Regions from separate parts of the Pseudomonas sp. PAMC25584 genome, predicted to be linked through region 2. Evidence: predicted binding sites of a transcription regulator. Region 2 holds the regulator's gene; each other region holds the start of a gene.
The links. Region 2 encodes FliA, which starts transcription of late flagellar genes. Its sites were predicted from a motif close to CTAAAGTTTNNNNNNNNNNNGCCGNTAA; they were not measured.
Positions count from the first base shown of each region.

Region 1: ACS5Q8_RS11345 (methyl-accepting chemotaxis protein) is a predicted target of FliA. The motif match lies at 6,286-6,313, and genes of this name have one in related genera.
Region 3: ACS5Q8_RS28415 (methyl-accepting chemotaxis protein) is a predicted target of FliA. The motif match lies at 2,151-2,178, and genes of this name have one in related genera.

Region 1 is NZ_CM176870.1:2,430,609-2,438,260, forward strand. Features, by position in the region: gene ycaC (isochorismate family cysteine hydrolase YcaC) at 1-504, shown strand, start outside; partial or broken gene ACS5Q8_RS11325 (hydrolase) at 893-1,003, shown strand; one part of gene ACS5Q8_RS11330 (IS3 family transposase) at 1,107-1,979, opposite strand; one part of gene ACS5Q8_RS11330 (IS3 family transposase) at 1,982-2,482, opposite strand; gene ACS5Q8_RS11335 (LysR family transcriptional regulator) at 3,401-4,288, shown strand; partial or broken gene ACS5Q8_RS11340 (energy transducer TonB) at 4,287-4,436, shown strand; gene ACS5Q8_RS11345 (methyl-accepting chemotaxis protein) at 4,621-6,246, opposite strand; gene ACS5Q8_RS11350 (hypothetical protein) at 6,597-7,217, shown strand; gene ACS5Q8_RS11355 (phosphomannomutase) at 7,272-7,481, opposite strand.
Region 2 is NZ_CM176870.1:4,401,685-4,409,336, reverse strand. Features, by position in the region: gene flhA (flagellar biosynthesis protein FlhA) at 329-2,443, shown strand; gene flhF (flagellar biosynthesis GTPase FlhF) at 2,455-3,771, shown strand; gene fleN (flagellar synthesis regulator FleN) at 3,877-4,710, shown strand; gene fliA (RNA polymerase sigma factor FliA) at 4,707-5,447, shown strand; gene ACS5Q8_RS20385 (chemotaxis response regulator CheY) at 5,616-5,990, shown strand; gene ACS5Q8_RS20380 (protein phosphatase CheZ) at 6,009-6,797, shown strand; gene ACS5Q8_RS20375 (chemotaxis protein CheA) at 6,809-7,652, shown strand, end outside.
Region 3 is NZ_CM176870.1:6,046,790-6,054,441, forward strand. Features, by position in the region: gene pdxR (MocR-like pyridoxine biosynthesis transcription factor PdxR) at 1-57, shown strand, start outside; gene ACS5Q8_RS28415 (methyl-accepting chemotaxis protein) at 75-2,051, opposite strand; gene ACS5Q8_RS28420 (LysR substrate-binding domain-containing protein) at 2,216-3,136, opposite strand; gene ACS5Q8_RS28425 (NorM family multidrug efflux MATE transporter) at 3,289-4,692, shown strand; gene ACS5Q8_RS28430 (putative bifunctional diguanylate cyclase/phosphodiesterase) at 4,743-6,407, opposite strand; gene rep (DNA helicase Rep) at 6,663-7,652, shown strand, end outside.

The DNA of each region.
Region 1 (7,652 bases), 2.0 Mb from region 2:
CTGGCCCTGGCCGACGTGGCGAAGTTCTTCAACTTGCCGACCATTCTCACCACCAGCTTTGAAAGCGGCCCCAACGGCCCGCTGGTACCCGAGCTCAAAGCCCTGTTCCCGGACGCGCCGTACATCCCGCGCCCTGGCCAGATCAACGCCTGGGACAACGAAGACTTCGTCAAAGCGGTGAAGGCCACCGGCCGCAAGCAGATCATCATTGCCGGTGTGGTGACGGATGTGTGCGTCGCGTTCCCGACCCTGTGCGCACTCGACGAAGGCTTTGAGGTGTTTGTGGTCACCGATGCTTCCGGCACCTTCAACGAAACCGTGCAACAGGCTGCCTGGGCCCGTATGACCGCTGCCGGTGCGCAACTGGTGAACTGGTTCTCCGTCGCCTGCGAGCTGCAAGTTGACTGGCGCAACGACATGGAAGGCCTGGCCAACCTGCTGTCGCCGCGCATTCCCAACTACCGCAACCTGATGAACAGCTACTCGGCGTTCACTGCCAAATAACCCGACCTCACGAATGTAGGTAATCAATGTGGGAGGGGGCTTGCCCCCGATGGCGGTGGGTCAGTCACGCATGCATTGGCTGACACCCTGCTATCGGGGGCAAGCCCCCTCCCACATTTGATTGTGTACACACATTAGGTTTGTGGTCACCGATGCTCCGGCACTTTCAGCGAAACTGTGCAGCAGGCTGCGCGCATTCCCCACTACCGCAACCTGATGAACCGCTACTCGGCGTTCACTGCCAAATAACCCGACCTCACGAATGTAGGTAATCAATGTGGGAGGGGGCTTGCCCCCGATGGCGGTGGGTCAGTCACGCATGCATTGGCTGACACCCTGCTATCGGGGGCAAGCCCCCTCCCACATTTGATTGTGTACACACATTAGGTTTGTGGTCACCGATGCTTCCGGCACCTTCAGCGAAACTGTGCAACAGGCTGCGCGCATTCCCAACTACCGCAACCTGATGAACAGCTACTCGGCGTTCACCGCCAAGTAACCCGACCTCACGAATGTAGGTAACCAATGTGGGAGGGGGCTTGCTCCCGATGGCGGTGGGTCAGTCACGCATGAAGTGCGCCCCAAAAGTTGGACAGTGATTGTTAGGCTACAGCGGACCTGGCTCTGTACGCTACAGGGCTCAGTCCGCCAAGTTTCGTTTTGATTCGCTTATGGTTGTAGTAATGGATGTATTCAGCCAGTCCAGCCTGCAACTGAGCCACACTCTCGAAGCTTTCCCGGTAGTAAAACTCTGACTTCAACGTGCCGAAGAAGCTCTCCATTGTGGCGTTGTCATAGCAGTTTCCTCTGCGTGACATGCTCTGTTCCAACCCTGCTTTTTCTAGTCGATCCCGGTACTTCGGGTATCGATAGTGCCAACCTTGATCCGAGTGCAACATGGGCTTGACGCCCTCAGGCAAGCGCTCAAGAGCTTGTTCCAGCATGTCGCCCACCAGGGCATATTGGGGGCGCGTGGCGGTTTGATAGGCCACAATTTCTCCGTTGTACAAGTCTAAAACTGGAGACAGATATAGCTTTTCGCCTGCCACTTTGAACTCGGTGACATCCGTTACCCATTTCTGATTCGGTTGCTCAGCCTCGAACTGACGAGCCAGGATGTTAGGCGATACTTCTCCCATTGGTCCTCGATACGATCTGTATTTCTTCGGTCGCACCGTACATTTCAGACTCAACTCCCCCATCAGTCGCCGCACAGTTTTACTGTTGATCAACTGTCCGTCGCTCCGCAGAGCTAAAGTCATACGGCGATAGCCGAATCGCCCCTTATGCTCGTCTTGAAGGCTCTGGATAGAGGCTTTTAGCGAAACGAACCGGTCTGCTCCGTCCATCGCCTTGAGTTGGTAGTAGTACGTGCTGCGGGCGAGCCCAGCCAGCTTGAGCAAATGGTCCAAGGGGAAGCTGTGCCTCAACTCAGAGACTAATTGGGCTTTTTCTTCGCTTCTTTTTCGCGTCTCATCACTGCCTCGCCTAACTCCCCAAGCTTTTTTAGGTAGGCGTTCTCCATGCGCAAATACTGGAGTTCATCAAGTAAAGCCTTGTGAGCACGTTCTTGGTCGGTGAGTGGAATGGCCGTTTTTCGAGGTTTAGCAGGTAGCTTGGACATAGCGGTATTCGATCCTTTTTCCCCTGAGGCCAGGGCTTCAATACCGCCACTGTAATACTGCTGCTGCCATCTGCCCACTTGGGTAGAGTCACCCAGATTGAAGAGTGCCGCTGCGCGGCGAAAAGAAAGGGAGTCACGCCACATGCGTTGCATAACGGAGAACTTGAACAAAGCACTGTAACGTCCACCGGTACTACTCAGACTGGCCTCACCGTGCAGCCGGTAAGCTTCCACCCAACGGCGAAGTAAAGTGGGGTCCATATGAAATCGAGCAGCAATATGGCGAAAGCCTCGGCCTCGTTCCAGGAAGGCGGTAATGGCGGAAAGCTTGAACTGCGTTGTGTACTTGCTCATGAAAAAGCCCCAGGAGTTGGATGGGTGTCCAACTTCTGGGGCGCACTTCAGCATGCATTGGCTGACACCCTGCTATCGGAGGCCCCCTCCCACATTTGATGGTGTTGGCACATTAGGTTTGTGGTCACCGATGCTCCGGCACTTTCAGCGAAACTGTGCAACAGGCTGCGCGCATTCCCCACTACCGCAACCTGATGAACCGCTACTCGGCGTTCACTGCCAAATAACCCGACCTCACGAATGTAGGTAATCAATGTGGGAGGGGGCTTGCCCCCGATGGCGGTGGGTCAGTCACGCATGCATTGGCTGACACCCTGCTATCGGGGGCAAGCCCCCTCCCACATTTGATGGTGTTGGCACATTAGGTTTGTGGTCACCGATGCTCCGGCACTTTCAGCGAAACTGTGCAACAGGCTGCGCGCATTCCCCACTACCGCAACCTGATGAACAGCTCCTCGGCGTTCACCGCCAAGTAACCCGACCTCACGAATGTAGGTAATCAATGTGGGAGGGGGCTTGCTCCCGATGGCGGTGGGTCAGTCACGCATGCATTGGCTGACACCCTGCTATCGGAGGCCCCCTCCCACATTTGATGGTGTTGGCACATTAGGTTTGTGGTCACCGATGCTCCGGCACTTTCAGCGAAACTGTGCAACAGGCTGCGCGCATTCCCCACTACCGCAACCTGATGAACCGCTACTCGGCGTTCACCGCCAAATAACCCGACCTCACGAATGTAGGTAATCAATGTGGGAGGGGGCTTGCCCCCGATGGCGGTGGGTCAGTCACGCATGCATTGGCTGACACCCTGCTATCGGGGGCAAGCCCCCTCCCACATTTGATGGTGTTCACACATTGGGTTTGTGGTGTGGCCACTGACAGGCTATAAATCAGCCCATCGTCCACCGAGAAGCGACAATGAATCCCTTCGAAGACATGCGCCTGTTTTGCCAGGTCATGGAATCCGGCAGCTTCACCGCCGCCGCCGAACAACTGGGGCTGTCCAAGCAATTTGTCAGCCGTCGTCTGATCCAGCTCGAAGACCGCCTCGGCGTGCGCTTGCTCAACCGCTCCACCCGCCGCCTGGATGTCACGCCCCTGGGGCAGAGTTACTACGAATCGGCCTTGCGCCTGCTCGGTGAAGTCGAGCAAGTGGAGCAGGGCATCGCCGGCCAGAACAGCGAGCCACGCGGCACGATTCGCCTGAGTGCGCCGTTGTCGTTTGCCATGGCCCACCTGGGCTGCCTGCTGCCGGCGTTTTTGCAGCGTTATCCGCAGGTGTCGGTGGAGGTCGACCTGAGCGACCGCCCCGTGGACTTGATCGGTGAAGGCTACGACCTGGTGTTGCGCATTGGCATTCTCGAAGACTCCACCCTGATCGCCCGGCGTATCGCCAGCGTGCAGCGTGTGTATTGCGCCAGCCCCGAGTACCTCGCGTTGCACGGTACACCGCGCAAACCTGACGACCTGGCCGACCACGATTGCCTGCCCTACGGCCACGGCCGCCAAGTGCAATGGCGGTTCCAGAGCAAGGGCAAGCTGCAGTCGCTGAACGTCAGCGGGCGCATGCGCGTGAACAACGGCGAGCTGCTGCGCGACACCGCTATCGCCGGCCTGGGCATCACCTACCTGCCAACCTTTATCATCGCCGAGGCCTTGAAGGATGGGCGCCTGGTGACGCTGCTGGAAGACTTCGCCCCCGACGCCCTGACCCTGTCGGCGGTGTACCCGCAGCACCGGCAGAGTTCGCGGCCGGTGCAGGCGCTGGTGGACTTTCTGCGCGAGCGCCTGGCTAGCGGCTGCTGACCCCAAGGTGCTGGACGGCTGTCACCCGCTGTTTATCCGGCCGTCACTGGCGGCGGCGAATACGTTCCGCTACCCGCCGAGGATCGTTGAAGGCAGGGCGGTTGCGGTGCCGGCGGTGCGTAATACCTTTCACTACCGCATTCAGTAGGGGCCGTCGCCGGCCCGGGCCTTGATCGTGGACTTCTGATTAGCCTCCCGCAGCGGTTGCAGCTCAGCGGCCGGAGATCGTGAAAGGGTTCGCTTACCTCCGCCTGGAGAAGGGGAGGTGCGGCGTTCACGTTATGTCCATTGCATTGGGTGGCGTGTCGGTCTGTCTGGGCGAACCCGCAGGATCAGGTACGAAAGCGCCCCACCAGCCCGCTCAGTTCGGCGGCCAACTTCGACAGTGCATGGCTTGCCGCGTTGGTCTGCAAGGCGCCCGCTGCCGATTGCGCCGACAGGTCGCGGATCGCCACGAGGTTGCTGTCCACCTCACGGGCAACCTGGGCTTGCTCTTCGGCTGCACTGGCAATCACCAAGTTGCGCTCATTGATCTGGCCGATGGCGGCGAAGATATCCTCCAGCACTACCCCCGACGCCTGCGTGATCTCCAGCGTGCCTTGCGCCCGCGCTGTGCTGCTGCGCATCGAATCCACCGCCTGTTCGGCAGTGCTCTGCACGCTCGCAATCATCTGCTCAATCTCGCGGGTCGACTCCTGAGTGCGGTAGGCGAGGGTGCGCACCTCGTCGGCCACGACCGCAAACCCCCGACCGGCTTCACCGGCCCGGGCGGCTTCGATCGCTGCGTTGAGGGCCAGCAGGTTGGTCTGCTCCGAGACGGCTCGGATCACGTCCAGCACCTTGCCGATGTTGCGCACTTCATCGGCGAGGTGCTGGATACGTTCGGCGCTGCCCTGAATCTCGGCGGTCATCGATTGCGTACCGCTGATGTTCTCGCGTACCTGCTGACGGCTTTTTTCTGACAGCGTATTGGAGGCGGTGGCCGCTTGCGAAGTAGACACCGCGTTGCGCGCCACTTCTTCGACCGCACTGGTCATCTGGTTAACGGCGGTCGCAGCCTGTTCCAGCTGCATGTCCTGCTGCTGGAGGCCGCGGTTGCTTTCTTCGGTGACGGCGTTGAGTTCTTCAGCGGCCGAGGCCAACTGCGTGGCTGAGTCAGCGATCTGGATCAGTGTTTCACGCTGGCTGGCCTGCATGCGTTGCAGCTCAAGGAACAACTCGCCAATTTCGTTGCGGCCAGGCGAGACGACCTCGCGGGTCAAATCGCCCCCGGCAATGCGCTTGAAGTGCTCGCCGGCCGCGCGCAATGGGCGCAGGACGGTGCCCGAGATGAATATCCAGCAGACGACAGCAAGCGCCAGGGTCAGCAGGATCAAGGCAATGGCCAGGGTTTGCGAAGTCTGTAGCCGCGCAGCCGCCTGCGTGTTGATCTCCTGAGCACGCGCATCCAATGCGCCGACCAGCTTCATGCGAATGTCCTGGAGCTTGGTCATGCTGTTGCCGGCATCGATGTTGACTTGAAAATACTGTTCGGCGGAGCGCGCGCGAGCGGCCGCGCGCTGACCGACGATGGCCGTGCCGTATTCGGCGAACGCACGCTTGAGATCTTCAGCGAGGGCCTTCAACTTCGGGTCACGCAAGTCTGTGGTAGAGGCATTGACCTTGGCGATGGCTTCACTCCAGATCGCCTCGCTGCGAACCAGCCTGGCTTCAGCGTCATCGAAACGCCCGCCGACGGTCTCGATGAACGCCGAGGACACGTTGGCGCTGGTACGGATTGCCAGCAGCAACGCATTGTTGATGCCGTCGATTTGTCGCGAGGTACGCCCCAACTCGTCAATCTGATCGTAACTGAGTACCGCCGACCGCCAGCCGTTAAGGGTCGAAAACAACAGTGCAATGGCGAACAGCAGTAGCACCCCGATCATGCCGGTGCGAATTTTTAGATGGGCAAACATGGGAGTACTCCGCGGACCACTTGATTGATATTGATCGAACTATCCGCATTCATCCCCGGAACTTAAATGGCAGAAGTGGAAACCCGTTCGATTATCGAACCAAGCGTTCAAGGCGGGCGCGGGCGCGGCCTGAGTGGGGGTTGCGACGCAGCCCTTTCACCCGCTTCGCTGACAAACCGTATGGCATGCCCGCAAGGCTTCAATCCAGCAGGCGGCTGACCTCCCGCAGACGCACATAGGTGCAGCGTGCGGCGTTGCAAGGGCTTTAGTCTGACCGTAGATAACGTTGTATTTTTCCCAGGCCTGCGGTCAGATGGGCGCGGAAAATTGGTGGGTCAGGTTGGTCACTCATGCGCGCAGAACTCGCACACTATGGCGGTATTACCGTCATGATTCCGGCCGCGCTGGTCATCGCTGTGTGGCTGCGCTATTCGTCGCCGCTGGCGCTCAGGTGGTGGGTAGTCACCGTCTCGTGCACCTATTCAATCGTGGCGTTCAGCAAGTTGCTGTTCAAGGGGTGGGGCGTTTCGTTTCAACACCTTGATATTGCCGTGCTCAGTGGGCATGCCATGAACACGTGCCTGATGGTCACGGTGGCAATGAGTTTGATTGCACGCCGGTTCAACCCGGCCTTTCGCTGGCCGGCGGCGATCGCCGGATTAATCGCTACCGGCTGGTTCAGTGCTTATTGTGTCGCGCCGTATATTCACCCTCTGAACGAGGCGCTGGCGGGCGGGTTATTGGGCGCTGTGGCTGCGCTGGCTTTCTTGTGGCGAATAGACGTCGCGCCGGTCAATGTGCCGCCGTCGCTGATCGGCGCTGGGGTAGTGGTCGTGCTATTGAGTGCGCTGGCGCCCAAGTACAACGCCGAGCGCCTGCTTAACCATTTAGCCGTCAGCGTCTCGGGGGCGCAACACGCCCACCAGGAGCCCGCGTGGCGTGTCGGTTCCGGGCCGATCAAGGCCGAATAAGGCGCCACCCTCGCTGTTTCAAGGCATAGGCGCGCCTTGACTGGCCGTACAGGTTCACGAGTGCCCCTCGGCGCTGAAGATGTTCGCCAGTAACTCGTCGGTCTTGGCTTGCATGAAATGGCGGTCGCCACGGCTTTCTACGCACAGGCATACGGACAGGGCATTACTGACTTGCAACTTGAAGCGCCAGTCAGCGAAGACCATGGACAGTCCGGAGCCGGACTCGTCGAAGTCTAAAGAGTTGCCGGCATATAACACCTGCATACGCTCTACTACCGTTGTCGAGTTATCGACGTTGAGATGAATGTTTCCCGAAGAAGGGAATAGGCCAATACGCTCTACGAGTAACTTTGAACTTTTCATGGCCGTGCCCCGTCGCTATGTTCAGTGGGCACTTTATTCTGAAGAAGAACAAAAGTAAGCGAATGTTATTTT
Region 2 (7,652 bases):
CCGGCTGGTTGATCGTTCCCGCGCTGAATGTCGGAACGATCCGCCATCAGGTCGTTGAGTGTTCCCTTGCGCCCTTGCGTCGAACTCTTTCCAGCTCAAACGAAAAGTCATTGAGCAATGCATTGGCTGAGGTTGACCAGCAGGTCTTCGGTCATTTGAATCAGTTGATCCCCTACCTGCTCATTCGTCAGTCAGTCCTCGCCATAAGGGATCTGCGACCTCAAGCAAAAGTTGGAAGGCTTCTTGCAATACCGCCTTCAGGACGCCCTCTAGCGTCAAAACTTTGCTTCAAGGAACGCGAGGAATACCGGTGGTAGATCGCTCTCAAATGCTCAACACGGCCCGTGGCACCCTGACTGATTTGTCGCGGGGCAATCTGGGTGTGCCGTTGTTGTTGCTGGTGATGCTGGCAATGATGATGTTGCCAATACCGCCGTTCCTGCTCGACGTGTTCTTCACCTTCAACATTGCCTTGTCCGTCGTCGTGTTGCTGGTCTGCGTCTATGCCCTGCGGCCGCTCGACTTTGCGGTCTTTCCGACCATCCTGCTAATCGCCACGCTGCTGCGGTTGGCGCTGAACGTGGCGTCCACGCGGGTGGTGATGCTCAACGGCCAGGACGGTCACGCCGCCGCCGGTAAGGTGATCCAGGCCTTCGGTGAGGTGGTGATCGGCGGTAACTACGTGGTCGGTATCGTGGTGTTCGCGATCCTGATGATCATCAACTTCGTGGTGGTGACCAAGGGCGCCGGGCGGATTTCCGAGGTGAGCGCGCGCTTTACCCTCGACGCCATGCCCGGCAAACAGATGGCTATCGACGCCGACCTCAACGCCGGCCTGATCGACCAGAACCAGGCCAAGACGCGCCGCCTGGAAGTGGCTCAGGAAGCCGAGTTCTACGGTTCCATGGACGGTGCCAGCAAATTCGTGCGCGGTGATGCCATCGCCGGCCTGTTGATTCTGTTCATCAACCTGATTGGCGGCATGGCGGTCGGGATCTTCCAGCACGGCATGAGCTTTGGCGATGCGGGCAAGGTCTACGCCCTGCTGACTATCGGTGACGGTTTAGTGGCGCAATTGCCATCACTGTTGTTATCCACAGCAGCGGCGATCATGGTGACCCGTGCATCGGGCTCCGAAGACATGGGCAAGCAGATCAGCCGGCAGATGTTTGCCTCGCCCAAGGCCCTGGCCGTGGCGGCGGGCATCATGGCTATCATGGGGCTTGTGCCCGGCATGCCCCACGTCTCGTTCTTGAGCATGGCGGCCATGGCCGGCGGTGGCGCCTACCTGTTCTGGAAAAAGCAGAACGTGATCAAAGTGAAGGCCCAGCAAGAGATCGCGCGCCAGCAGGAGTTGCTGCCGTCGCCGGCCCGCGCCCAGGAAACCAAGGAGTTGGGCTGGGACGATGTGACCCCGATCGACATGATCGGCCTGGAAGTCGGCTACCGCCTGATTCCGTTGGTAGACCGCAACCAGGGCGGCCAATTGCTCGCGCGGATCAAGGGTGTGCGCAAGAAGTTGTCCCAGGACCTGGGCTTCCTGATGCCCACCGTGCATATCCGCGACAACCTCGACCTGGCCCCCAGCGCGTACCGCCTGACCCTGATGGGCGTGATCCTCGCCGAAGCGGAGATCTACCCCGACCGCGAGCTGGCGATCAACCCCGGCCAGGTGTTCGGCACACTGAACGGTATAACCGCCAAAGATCCGGCTTTTGGCCTGGAAGCGGTATGGATCGAAGTCAGCCAGCGTAGCCAGGCGCAGTCCCTCGGTTACACCGTGGTGGACGCCAGTACGGTTGTCGCCACGCACCTCAACCAGATTCTGTACAAGCACTCCCACGAGCTGATCGGCCACGAAGAAGTCCAGCAATTAATGGGTTTGCTGGCCAAGGCGTCGCCAAAACTCGCCGAAGAACTGGTGCCGGGCGTGCTGTCGCTGTCGCAATTGCTCAAAGTGCTGCAGGCGCTGCTGTCCGAACAAGTGCCGGTGCGCGACATTCGCAGCATCGCCGAGGCCATCGCCAACAATGCCGCCAAGAGTCAAGATACCGCCGCCCTGGTGGCTGCGGTGCGCGTCGGATTGTCCCGCGCTATCGTGCAAAGCATTGTAGGGGTTGAGTCTGAGCTACCTGTGATCACCTTGGAGCCAAGGTTGGAACAAATATTGCTCAATAGTATTCAGAAGGCAGGACAAGGCCAGGAAGAGGGCGTTCTGCTGGAGCCAAGCATGGCTGAAAAACTGCAGCGTTCGTTGATCGACGCCGCACAGCGCCAGGAAATGCAGGGCCAACCGGTGATTCTGTTGGTGGCAGGTCCGGTCCGAGCGATGTTGTCGCGGTTTGGACGCCTGGCAGTGCCGAATTTGCACGTTTTGGCTTATCAGGAAATCCCTGACAACAAGCAAGTGACTATCGTCGCGACAGTAGGGCCCAACGGCTGAGGTAGTGGGTTATGCAAGTAAAGCGTTTTTTCGCCGCCGATATGCGTCAGGCCATGAAACTGGTACGTGACGAGCTGGGCGCCGACGCTGCGATTATCGGTAACCGTCGTATTGCCGGCGGTGTCGAGCTGACGGCTGCCCTGGATTACACCCCTTCGGCGCTGGCCCCGCGCGTCCCGAACATGGAGCTTGAAGACGAGCTGCGCAAGACTGCCTCGCGCATTGTCTCGGCCCAGGCCGAACTGAGCATGCGTGGCGACAGCGATGCGACCACCAATCGCCAGTTGTTCGCCGGCCTGCCGCTGACCGCCGCCGAGCCGTTGATCGAGCCGACGTTCATCGAGCCGCCGCGTCCTGCCGCGCCAGCTCCGGCCGCCGCAGTCGACCAGCGTGTGTTCGATTCGATGCGCTTTGAACTCAACGGCCTGCGCGAACTGCTGGAAGTGCAGCTTGGTTCGCTGGCGTGGACCCAACTGCAAGGCAGCAAACCGCAACAGGCCAACCTGTGGCGTCGCCTGCAACGCATCGGTCTGTCCGGCCCGTTGTCCCGCGACCTGCTGGCGCTGACCACCGAAATCGAAGAACCTCGCCAGGCCTGGCGCATGTTGCTGGCCCACCTGGCGCGGATGATCGTGACCCCGGAACTCGAACCCCTGGAAGAGGGTGGCGTGATCGCCATGGTCGGCCCTGCCGGCATGGGCAAGACCACCACCCTGGCCAAGCTGGCCGCGCGTTACGTGCTCAAGTACGGCGCCCAGAATATCGCGCTGGTGAGCATGGACAGCTACCGCATCGGTGCCCAGGAGCAACTCAAGACCCTGGGCCGTATCCTCAATGTGTCGGTGACCCACGTTGACCCGGGCCAGTCCCTGGCCAACGCCCTCGATCCGTTGCTGCGCAAGCGTGTGGTGTTGATCGATACCGCCGGCCTGCAAGCCAGCGACCCGGCGTTGCGCATGCAACTGGAAAGCCTGGCCGGGCGTGGTATCAAGTCAAAAAATTACCTGGTGCTTGCAACCACCAGCCAAAAACAAGTTCTTACCGCTGCGTACCATAGCTACAAGCGCTGTGGCCTGGCCGGATGCATCCTCACCAAGCTCGATGAAACCGCGAGCCTGGGCGAGGTGTTGAGCCTGGCGATCAGTCATGAACTTCCGGTCGCCTACCTGACCGACGGGCCGCGGATTCCAGATGATTTGCATCTGCCGCGCCGTCATCAGTTGGTCAGCCGTGCCGTCAGCGTGCAAATGCAAGAAGAGCCTAGCGAGGAAGCGATGGCCGATATGTTCGCCGACCTTTACCACAACCCGGCAAAACGGGTGGGTTGAGGGCAGCATGAACACCCTGAATTGTATCTACATCGATGGTCTGCAGCGATTCACGCGGCCAACCCATGTAGCCTGCGTCTAAGCAAGACAAGGTAAAGAAATAAAATGGGCAGCATGCATCCCGTACAGGTGATCGCGGTGACCGGCGGCAAAGGTGGCGTCGGGAAAACTAACGTGTCAGTGAATTTGTCCCTGGCGCTGGCAGAGCTTGGCCGTCGTGTCATGCTGCTGGATGCTGACCTGGGATTGGCGAACGTTGACGTTTTGCTGGGGCTCACGCCCAAACATACCCTCGCCGATGTGATCGAGGGCCGCTGCGAGCTGCGCGATGTGCTGCTGCAGGGCCCTGGAGGCATCCGCATCGTGCCGGCCGCCTCGGGCACTCAGAGCATGGTCCACCTGAGCCCGGCGCAGCATGCCGGCCTGATTCAGGCGTTCAGCGATATCGGCGACAACCTCGACGTGCTGGTGATCGACACCGCCGCCGGGATCGGCGAGTCCGTGGTCAGCTTCGTGCGCGCCGCGCAAGAAGTCCTGCTGGTGGTCTGCGATGAACCCACCTCGATCACCGACGCCTACGCCCTGATCAAACTACTGAATCGTGACTACGGCATGAACCGCTTCCGCGTGCTGGCCAATATGGCCCAGAGCCCGCAGGAAGGGCGCAACCTGTTCGCCAAGTTGACCAAGGTCACAGATCGCTTTCTCGATGTCGCCTTACAATACGTCGGCGCAGTTCCCTATGACGAGTGTGTACGCAAGGCTGTGCAAAAGCAGCGTGCAGTCTACGAAGCGTTCCCTCGTTCGAAATGCGCCTTGGCGTTCAAGGCTATTGCTCAGAAGGTCGATACCTGGCCATTGCCCGCCAACCCACGGGGGCATCTGGAGTTTTTCGTCGAGCGATTGGTGCATCAGACGAGCGCAGGACCGGTGCTATGACAGCCAGCGGCTATAACCTTTACAAGAAATCGGCACGTGACAGCCAAGGTGAATTGATCGAGCGCTATGCGCCCCTGGTCAAGCGCATCGCTTATCACTTGCTGGCACGCCTGCCCGCCAGCGTTCAGGTCGAAGACTTGATCCAGGCCGGCATGATCGGCCTGCTCGAAGTGTCGACCAAATACGACGCGAGCAAAGGTGCGAGTTTCGAGACGTATGCGGGTATCCGTATCCGTGGCGCGATGCTCGATGAGGTGCGTAAAGGGGATTGGGCGCCGCGTTCGGTACACCGCAATACGCGCATGGTCAGTGACGCAATTCGTGCAATTGAAGCAAAAACCGGTCGCGACGCTAAAGATCACGAAGTTGCGGCCGAACTCCAATTGAGTCTCGATGATTATTACGGGATTTTGAACGATACCTTGGGCAGTCGCCTGTTCAGTTTCGACGACCTGTTGCAGGACGGCGAACACGAAGGGCTGCACGAGGATGGCGCGAGTACTCATCTCGAGCCGTCGCGTGACCTGGAAGATGAACGCTTTCAGGGTGCGCTGGCGGACGCGATTGCCAATTTGCCGGAGCGTGAGCGACTGGTGTTGGCGCTGTACTACGACGAAGAGCTGAACCTCAAGGAAATCGGTGAGGTCCTGGGGGTCAGCGAATCGCGTGTCAGCCAACTGCACAGCCAGTGCGCAGCCCGCTTGCGGGGACGCCTGGGAGAGTGGCGCGCGCGCTGACAGGCAGTGTGGGGACACTGCAAACACTACCGTGAGGGCTCTGGTTTTCGCGGGTGAGTTTCGTGGTGCCCTGGGCAGTCCTTTTTTGTGTAACGCCTGTTGATTGAAATGGCGCGTCCAGGTGCTGGGCGCGTTTAAGACTGCTTGGAGGTCGAATTGGACAAGAACATGAAAATCCTCATCGTTGATGACTTCTCAACGATGCGGCGGATCATAAAAAACCTGTTGCGTGACCTTGGGTTCACCAACACGGTCGAGGCGGATGACGGCCTTACGGCGATTCCGATCCTCAACAGCGGGAGCATCGACTTTCTGGTAACCGACTGGAACATGCCCGGCATGACCGGTATCGACTTGCTGCGTCATGTGCGCGCCGATGAAAAACTGCGCAGTCTTCCCGTGTTGATGGTGACCGCCGAAGCCAAGCGTGAGCAGATCATCGAAGCCGCCCAGGCCGGGGTCAACGGCTACGTGGTCAAGCCATTCACTGCGCTGGCCTTGAAAGAGAAGATCGAAAAAATCTTCGAACGCATCGGTCATTGATGCTGCCACGGGGGAGCTATGGAGCATAAAGAAACGTCACAGGGGGACTTTGAGTCGACCCTGAAAAAGCATGCTCACCAGCTCGTCGAGAGCCTCGAAAAAGGCCAGTTCGGCGACGCGGTGCAGTTAATCCATGAGCTTAACCAGACCCGTGACCGCGGCCTGTATCAGGAAGTGGGCAAGCTCACACGCGAGCTGCACAGTGCGATCGTCAACTTTCAGATTGACCCGCACATGCCCCAGGCCGAAGAGATTTCGCAAATCACCGATGCGACTGAACGCCTGTCCTATGTGGTCAGGCTGACTGAAGCGGCGGCCAACCGCACCATGGATCTGGTGGAAAACGCCACGCCTCTGGTCAACGGCATGGCCAATGAAGCCCAGGCGCTCAGCGTTGACTGGGGCCGTTTCATGCGTCGGGAAGTGGGGGCTGAGGAATTTCGTGAGTTGGCCCGTCGGGTTGAAGGTTTCCTGTCGCGCAGCGAACAGGACAACCACACGGTTTCCAGCAACCTCAATGACATTCTGCTCGCCCAGGATTACCAGGACCTCACCGGTCAGGTGATCAAGCGCGTGACCCAATTGGTCACCGAAGTGGAAAGCAACTTGCTCAAATTGGTGCTTATGGCAGGCCAAGTTGATCGTTTTGCCGGCATCGAACATGACCGCGAAGCGATCCTCTCGGAAAAAGATCCACAAAAACATCTCGCCAAGGGTGAAGGTCCGCAGATTCATGCCGATAAACGTGAAGACGTTATGTCAGGTCAGGATGACGTAGATGACCTGTTATCCAGTTTAGGCTTCTAAGGAGCACACCCATGAGCTTCGGCGCCGATGAAGAAATCCTTCAGGATTTCCTTGTAGAGGCCGGCGAAATTTTAGAGCAACTGTCCGAACAACTGGTCGAGCTGGAAAGCCGACCGGATGATGCGAACCTGCTCAATGCAATTTTTCGCGGTTTTCACACTGTAAAAGGGGGCGCCGGCTTCCTCCAGCTCCATGAGCTGGTGGAGTGCTGCCACATCGCCGAGAACGTGTTCGACATCCTGCGCAAGGGTGAACGTCACGTTGATTCGGAGCTGATGGACGTGATTCTCGAAGCACTGGATGCGGTCAACGGCATGTTCAGCGAAGTCCGCGAACGTGCCCCGATCACCGCAGCCACTCCGGAACTGCTGGCCGCCCTGGCGCGCCTGGCTGAACCTGCCGACACCTCGGCCGCGCCGGTGGTGGAAGCGGCTCCGGAGCCTGTGGTCGAAGCCGAAGCCGATGTCACCGACAGCGAGTTCGAGCAACTCCTCGACTCTCTCAATGCGGTCAAGGCCGAAGCCGAAGCGCCGCAAGCGGTCGCCGCAGTCGCCGTGCCGACCAGCGAAGACATTACCGACGCAGAATTCGAATCCCTGCTCGATCAGTTGCACGGCAAAGGCCAGTTCGCCGCCGACGCCGTTGCACCCACGGCTGCGCCGCAAGCGCCGGCGGCGACCGCCGGCACCGACATTACCGACGACGAATTCGAAGCGTTGCTCGATCAGTTGCATGGCAAGGGCGCCTTTGCTGCCGATGCCTTGCCGGAAGTCGCAGCGACTGCCGCCGCACCTGCTGCCAGTGCAGCACCTGCCGGCGACGGGCTGATTTCCGATCACGAATTCGAAGCGTTGC
Region 3 (7,652 bases), 1.6 Mb from region 2:
GCCCATGAAATCGAAACCGCCATGCTGCGCCTGGCGAACGCGCTCAACGCGCGCTAGCCGCTCCAGGCGCACCTTCAACGAAACCGATCGACCTCTTGGCGCAAGCCCGACGCCAGCGTCTCCAGCTCCTTGGCGGTAATCGCCAGGTTCGACACCACTTCGCGTTGCTCGCTGTTGGCCAGCGCAATGCTCTGCAGGTTGCTGCTCAGCAACGTTGCCGTGCTGCTCTGCTCCTGGGTGGCGGTGGTGATCGCGGCGAATTGCTGCCCGGCCGAGCGGCTTTGCTCGTCGATGCGTGCCAGGGCCGACGCCACGTCGGCGTTGCGTGACAGGCCTTCCTGCATCAGCGCATTGCCCTGTTCCATGGTGCTGATGGCGTTACCGGTTTCCTGCTGGATGCTTTGGATCATCCCGGAAATTTCATCGGTGGCCTGGCGGGTGCGTGAAGCGAGGTTGCGTACTTCGTCAGCGACCACGGCAAACCCACGGCCTTGCTCACCGGCGCGGGCGGCTTCGATGGCAGCGTTGAGCGCCAGCAGGTTGGTCTGTTCGGCGATCGAGGTGATCACGCCGACGATGCCGCCGATTTCCTGGGAGCGCTGGCCGAGGGTGTTAATCACCGTGGCGGTGCTGTTCAGGGAGGTGGCGATGTGCTCCAGGGACGACGACGCCTGCTCCATCGAGTTACGGCCGATGCGCGTCTGCTGGGCGTTTTCCTGGGCCAAGCGTTCGGTGTTGCCCATGTTGTCGGCGATGTTCAGCGAGGTGGCGCTGAACTCTTCCACCGCGCCGGCCATGCTGGTGATCTCGCCAGACTGCTGCTCCATGCCCTCATAAGCACCACCGGACAAACCGGACAACGCCTGAGCGCGGCCGTTGACCTCCTCGGCGGCCTTGCGGATGTGCGACACCATGGTCGACAACGCTTCACCCATCTGGTTGAAGCTGCGCGCCAGTTGGCCTATCTCGTCATGACTGGACACGTTCAGGCGCGCGCTCAAATCCCCGGCGCCCAAGGCTTCGGCCTGGCGTACCAGGTCACTCAACGGCGCCAGTTTGCTGCGCAACAACCACACCGTCGCGCCCACCGCCAGCAGCATCGCCAACAGGCTGCCGATCACCAGGCGAGTGCCCACCGACCACGTGACCGCGCGGATCTCGGCTTTCGGCATGCTCGCCACTACCGCCCAGGGGCCGCCGTCAAACGGCACCGAGACGCTGTAGAAATCTTCGTTCTTGTCGCTCCAGAAGCGGCCCTTGCCGGGGGTCTTGGCCAGGTCCAGCATCACCGCAACAGACTGGTCCGGCGCCTGCACCCCGGCCGGCGGCACCAGCCAGTGTTTCTGCTCATCGAGCAGCGCCAGCGAACCGGTCTGGCCGATGCGGAAGCGTTTGAGGTTGTCGAACTGGGCGTTCTGCGCATCGGTGTAATCGAAGCCGATGAACAGCACCGCGATAACCTTGCCGCTGGCGTCGCGCACCGGGCTGTACTGGGTCATGTAGGAGCGATCGAACAGCACGGCGCGGCCTATATAGGTCTGTCCGCCGACCACCCGCGAGTAGGCCGGCCCCTGGCGATCCAGCACGGTGCCGATGGCACGGCTGCCGTCCTGCTTGGTCAAGGAGGTGCTGATACGGATAAAGTCATCGCCGCTGCGCACGAACACCGTGGCCACGCCGCCGGACATCTGCTTGAACTCGTCGACGCCATCGAAGTTGTTGTTCAGCAGCTCCTTGCCCAGGTACAGGCTCGGGGTTTGCACACCGGCCACGGCGATCGGCTGATCTGCCTGCACACTCAAGCCGGCGCTGAAGCGCTTTTCAAACAGCCCGCTCAAACGCTGGGTGCTCTCGCGCAAGGTGCCGTGGAACGTACTGAGTTGGTCGGCCAGCAGGCGCGCCTCGCTGGCCAGGTGTTCTTCCCGGGTATCGAGGTTGGCGGAGTCGAGGGAACGCAAGGCAAAAACAGTACTGCCGCTGATAACGACAGCCAGAATCACGGCTAACGCGAGGCCTAACTGGGAGGCGATCCGAGCACGAGGTTGAGACATGACAGCTCCTGGCCGAGGCCAGGATCATCCTGATCTCATAGCGTTGCTCGGCAAATTATCTAGTGAGATTCGTTGGTGCACGACAATTCCAACACACCTACTTCGGCGGACGCTGGCAATACTTGAGCGAAACGCAAACGATTGCTAGCTCACGCTGAAGCGCTTCAATCGAGACGTTCGACGACGGGCAAGACCATGGCCTGCACTTCGCCTTGCAGAAACTCCGCCAGCCGGCGCAGGCGCTCGCCGCCCGGGCGGGTTTTCGGCCACACCAGGTAATAATTTTCCCCACTGGCGACAGCGGTTGGCCACGGCAGGCTCAGGCGCCCTTGAGCCACGTCTTCGGCGACCATCAGCAGATCGCCCATGGACACGCCATAACCCCGTGCGGCGGCGATCATGCCCAATTCCAGGGTATCGAACACCTGCCCGCCCTTGAGCGACACCTGGGCAGACAGCCCCATGCGCTCCAGCCAGCTACGCCAGTCGCGGCGATCGGGCGTGGGGTGCAGCAACTCGGCGCTGGCCAGGCGATTGACGTCCCACGGGCCGTCGCTCAACAAGTTGGGCGCACCGACTGGAATCAACAGTTCCGGGAACAGGTAACTGGCGTCCCAATCCGCCGGAAAGTGCCCGTCGCTCAACAGCACTGCGCAGTCGAAAGGCTCTTGGTTGAAATCCACTTCATCCACGCTCATCCATGCGCTGGTGAGCTGCACTTCGTTGCCCGGCTGCAAATGCCGGAAACGACTGAGCCGCGCCAGCAGCCAGCGCATGGTCAGGGTCGAGGGGGCCTTCATGCGCAAAATGTCATCTTCGGCGTTGAGGGTATGACAGGCCCGCTCCAACGCGGCAAAGCCCTCACGCACCCCAGGTAACAGCAGGCGCGCGGCCTCGGTGAGCTGCAGGTTGCGGCCGCTGCGCTGGAACAGGCGGCAGGCGAAATGCTCTTCAAGGGTGCGGATATGCCGGCTCACCGCACTTTGAGTGATGGACAGTTCCTGCGCTGCACGGGTGAAGGAGTTGTGCCGGGAAGCGGCTTCAAAGGCCCGCAGGGCATAAAGCGGAGGAAGACGACGAGACATAAGGAAAGCTCCGACAGCACAATGCCGAAACCCTACCAGAATCAATCAAGCATGAGTTTTAATCATGCGAGCAATCGCTTTTATCCCTTTGTGCAATGGGCTGAGAGCGCCGAGAATCAGCCTTTTCCGAACCTTCCGAGCATTTGAGCGTGATGATCATCCAACATCCGGCACGTACCGAACTCTGGGCCATTCTGCGGCTAGCGGGGCCGCTGATTGCCTCACAGTTGGCGCACATGCTGATGGTGCTGACCGACACCCTGATGATGGCCCGCCTAAGCCCCGAGGCCCTGGCCGGCGGTGGCCTGGGCGCGGCGAGCTACTCGTTCGTGGCGATTTTCTGCATCGGCGTGATTGCTGCCGTGGGCACCCTGGTCGCCATCCGCCACGGCGCGGGCGACATCGACGGTGCCACCCGCCTGACCCAGGCCGGGCTGTGGCTAGCCTGGCTGATGGCCCTGGCGGCGGCGGTGCTGCTGTGGAACCTCAAGCCGGTGCTGCTGATGTTCGGCCAGACCGAGACCAACGTGGACGCGGCAGGACAATTCCTGACCATCCTGCCGTTCGCCCTGCCCGGCTATCTGAGCTTCATGGCCTTGCGCGGCTTCACCAGCGCCATCGGCAAGGCCACACCGGTGATGGTGATCAGCCTGGGCGGCACGCTGCTCAACTACCTGCTCAACCACGCGCTGATCGAGGGCATGTTCGGTCTGCCAAAACTCGGCTTGATGGGCATCGGCCTGGTCACGGCCATCGTCGCCAATGGGATGGCGCTGGCGCTGATGGGGTATATCCGCAGCAACCGTGCGTACTCGGCCTACCCGCTGAGCGCAGGCCTGTTGCGTCTGAACACCCAGTACTTGCGCGAGTTATGGCGCCTGGGCCTGCCGATTGGCGGCACCTACGCGGTGGAAGTCGGGTTGTTTGCCTTTGCAGCGCTGTGCATGGGCACCATGGGCAGTACGCAATTGGCGGCGCATCAGATCGCGCTGCAAATCGTCTCGGTGGCGTTCATGGTGCCAGCGGGGATGTCCTACGCGGTGACCATGCGCATCGGCCAGCACTATGGCGCCGGGCAACTGCTGCAGGCGCGCATGGCCGGGCGTGTCGGCATCGGCTTTGGCGCGGCGGTGATGTTGGGATTTGCCGCGGTGCTGTGGCTGTATTCCGATCCGCTGATCGGGCTATTCCTCGACCATAACGACCCGGCATTCCACGAGGTGATCGTGCTCGCCGTCAGCCTGCTGGCCGTGGCGGCCTGGTTCGAACTGTTCGACGGCGTGCAGACCATCGCCATGGGCTGCATCCGTGGGCTCAAGGACGCCAAGACCACCTTTCTGGTGGGCCTGGGTTGCTATTGGCTGATCGGTGCGCCGGCGGCCTGGATGATGGCCTTCACCCTGGGTTGGGGGCCAACCGGCGTGTGGTGGGGCCTCGCGCTGGGCCTGGCCTGCGCGGCGGTGAGCCTGACCTGGGCGTTTGAGGCGAAGATCAAGCGCATGATTCGGCACGAGCCAGACGCTCAACGCTCATTCCATGCCGCGCAGACCGACTAGAAGTCTTGCGCGGTTGAAATGTGGGAGCGGGTTGGCAAATAGAGGATGAGCTAGCCCAATAAAGCCTGCTGGTCCTTGCCAAACGTCAGGTAGTCCACCAGCTCCGGCAACGGCAGCGGCTTGCTGATCAGGTACCCCTGGGCCTGGTCGCAACCAAACAAACGCAACAGCGCCAACTGCTCCGCGGTTTCTACGCCTTCGGCCACCACTTCCAGATTCAGGTTGTGGGCCAGGTTGATCATGGCGTGAACCAGCTTGCGGTTTTCTTCGCGCTCTTCCATGCCGCCGACAAAACTCTTGTCGATTTTCAACAAGGCGATCGGCAGGCTATTGAGGTGTACGAACGATGAGAAACCAGTGCCGAAGTCGTCGAGGGAAAAGCGCACACCGAGGCGACCGAGGGCGTCCATGGTCTGCTTGACCAAATCACTGCGGCGCATCACGGCGGTTTCGGTCAGCTCGAATTCCAGCCATTGCGCATCCACCCCGCGCTCGGTAATCAGCCGGCTGAGGGTCGAAAGCAATTGGCTGTCCTGGAACTGGCGAAACGACAGGTTGACCGCCATATGCAGCGGCGGCAGGCCGCGTTCGCGCAGGTCCTGCATGTCGCGCAGGGCCCGGGAAATCACCCAGTAACCCAGCGGAACAATCAGCCCACTCTGTTCGGCCAGGGGCACGAATTCGCTGGGCGGCAACAGGCCGCGCTCGCCGTGGCGCCAACGCACCAGCGCTTCGAGACCGACGATATGGCCGTCGTCCAGGTCGAGGCGGGGTTGGTAATGCAGTTCCAGCTCGTCGCGACGCAGCGCTCGGCGCAATTCACTTTCCAGGTCGGCCAGGCTGCGGGCGTTGCGGTTGATGCGCTCGTTGAAGATATGAAAGGTGCAGCCCTGGGTGCCCTTGGCTTGCTGCATGGCGATATGGGCATGCCACATCAGCGGGTCGGCGCCGGCACGCGCGCGGGCATGCGCGACGCCCAGGCTACAGCCGATCAGCAGGCTTTCGCCATCCACCCAATACGGTTCAGCCATGGCTTCGGTGATGCGCTCGGCCATCCATTCGGCACGCTGGGGTGCGCGGCGGGTGTCGATCAGCAAGGCAAACTCATCGCTGCCCAGGCGTGCCAACTGGTCGCCGGCTTCGAGCTGGCTCTTGAGCCGCGAGACCACTTGCAGGATCAACCGGTCGCCGGCCTGGTGGCCGAGGGCATCGTTGGCGTGGCGGAAGTTGTCGAGGTCCAGGTGACCCAGGGCCAGGCCGCGACCTTCGTTGTCGGCCAGGCGCGCAGCCAGCAGGGTCTGGAAGCCCTGGCGGTTGGCGATGCCGGTCAGCGGGTCTTGTTCGGCCAGGCGCTGCAGGGTATTTTCCAACACACCGCGCTCGCGCACATGACGCAGGCAGCGGCGCAGGGTCGCGGTGTCCATGGCATGACGGACCAGCCAGTCACTGACCCCCAGGGGCGCCACCAGTGGCTCCAGTTCCAGCAACAACACGCACGGCAAGCTGCACCGCCCCGGGCCGGGTTGCAGGTTGGGCGTGGTCAACAGCACGGCGCTGTGGTCGTCCTCGAACAGACGACTCACCGAGTCCCAGTTGGGCGCACTGATCAGCACCGCCCCATCGCCCATCGGCACCAGGCACTCGCGCAACAATGCTGCCCACTCAGGCGCATCGGCCAGCAGCAGCAAACGCAAGGGTTCGACAGGCGTAGACAAGCTAGCTCCCTAGACTCTGCAAGATTTCGTTGGCGGCGGGCATTATGACGTGCGGCCTAGCAACCACCAATGATAATGTTTATCAAATACAAACCATGCGCACAATAGTCGCAAATACCCGCACATCCTGCGGCAAAGTAACAAAAGCGGCAAATTTAGATCGAGTGGTACGTCACACCGTCGATCCAAGGCAGCAGAATCTTGCCAGCCTGTTAAAATGCCCGCCCTTTTGAACAATGACTCCCTGAACTCTGTATGTCCCGACTCAATCCCCGGCAGCAAGAAGCCGTGAACTACGTCGGCGGCCCTCTATTGGTGCTCGCCGGTGCTGGCTCCGGCAAGACCAGCGTGATCACCCGCAAGATCGCGCACCTGATCCAGAACTGCGGCATCCGCGCCCAGTACATCGTCGCCATGACCTTTACCAACAAGGCGGCGCGGGAAATGAAAGAGCGTGTCGCCACCCTGCTCAAGGGTGGCGAAGGCCGTGGCCTCACTGTGTGTACCTTCCACAACCTGGGGCTGAACATCATCCGCAAGGAGCATGTGCGACTGGGCTACAAGCCAGGCTTCTCGATCTTCGACGAGACCGACGTCAAGGCCCTGATGACCGACATCATGCAGAAGGAATACGCGGGCGACGATGGCGTCGACGAGATCAAGAACATGATCGGCGCGTGGAAAAACGACCTGGTCCTGCCCGCCGAAGCCCTGGAAAACGCGCGCAACCCCAAGGAACAGACCGCCGCCATCGTCTACACCCACTACCAGCGCACGCTCAAGGCGTTCAACGCGGTGGACTTCGACGACCTGATCCTGCAGCCGGTCAAGCTGTTCCAGGAACACGCCGACATCCTCGAAAAGTGGCAGAACAAGGTGCGCTACCTGCTGGTGGACGAATACCAGGACACCAACGCCAGCCAGTACCTGCTGGTGAAGTTGCTGATCGGCAAGCGCAACCAGTTCACCGTGGTGGGTGACGACGACCAGTCGATCTACGCCTGGCGCGGTGCACGCCCGGAAAACCTGATGCTGCTCAAGGTCGACTACCCGTCCTTGAAAGTGGTGATGCTGGAGCAGAACTACCGCTCCACCAGCCGTATCCTGCGCTGCGCCAACGTGCTGATCTCGAACAACCCCCACGAGTTTGAAAAACAACTGTGGAGCGAGATGGGCCACGGCGATGAGATCCGCGTGATCCGCTGCCGCAACGAAGACGCCGAAGCCGAGCGCGTGGCCGTCGAA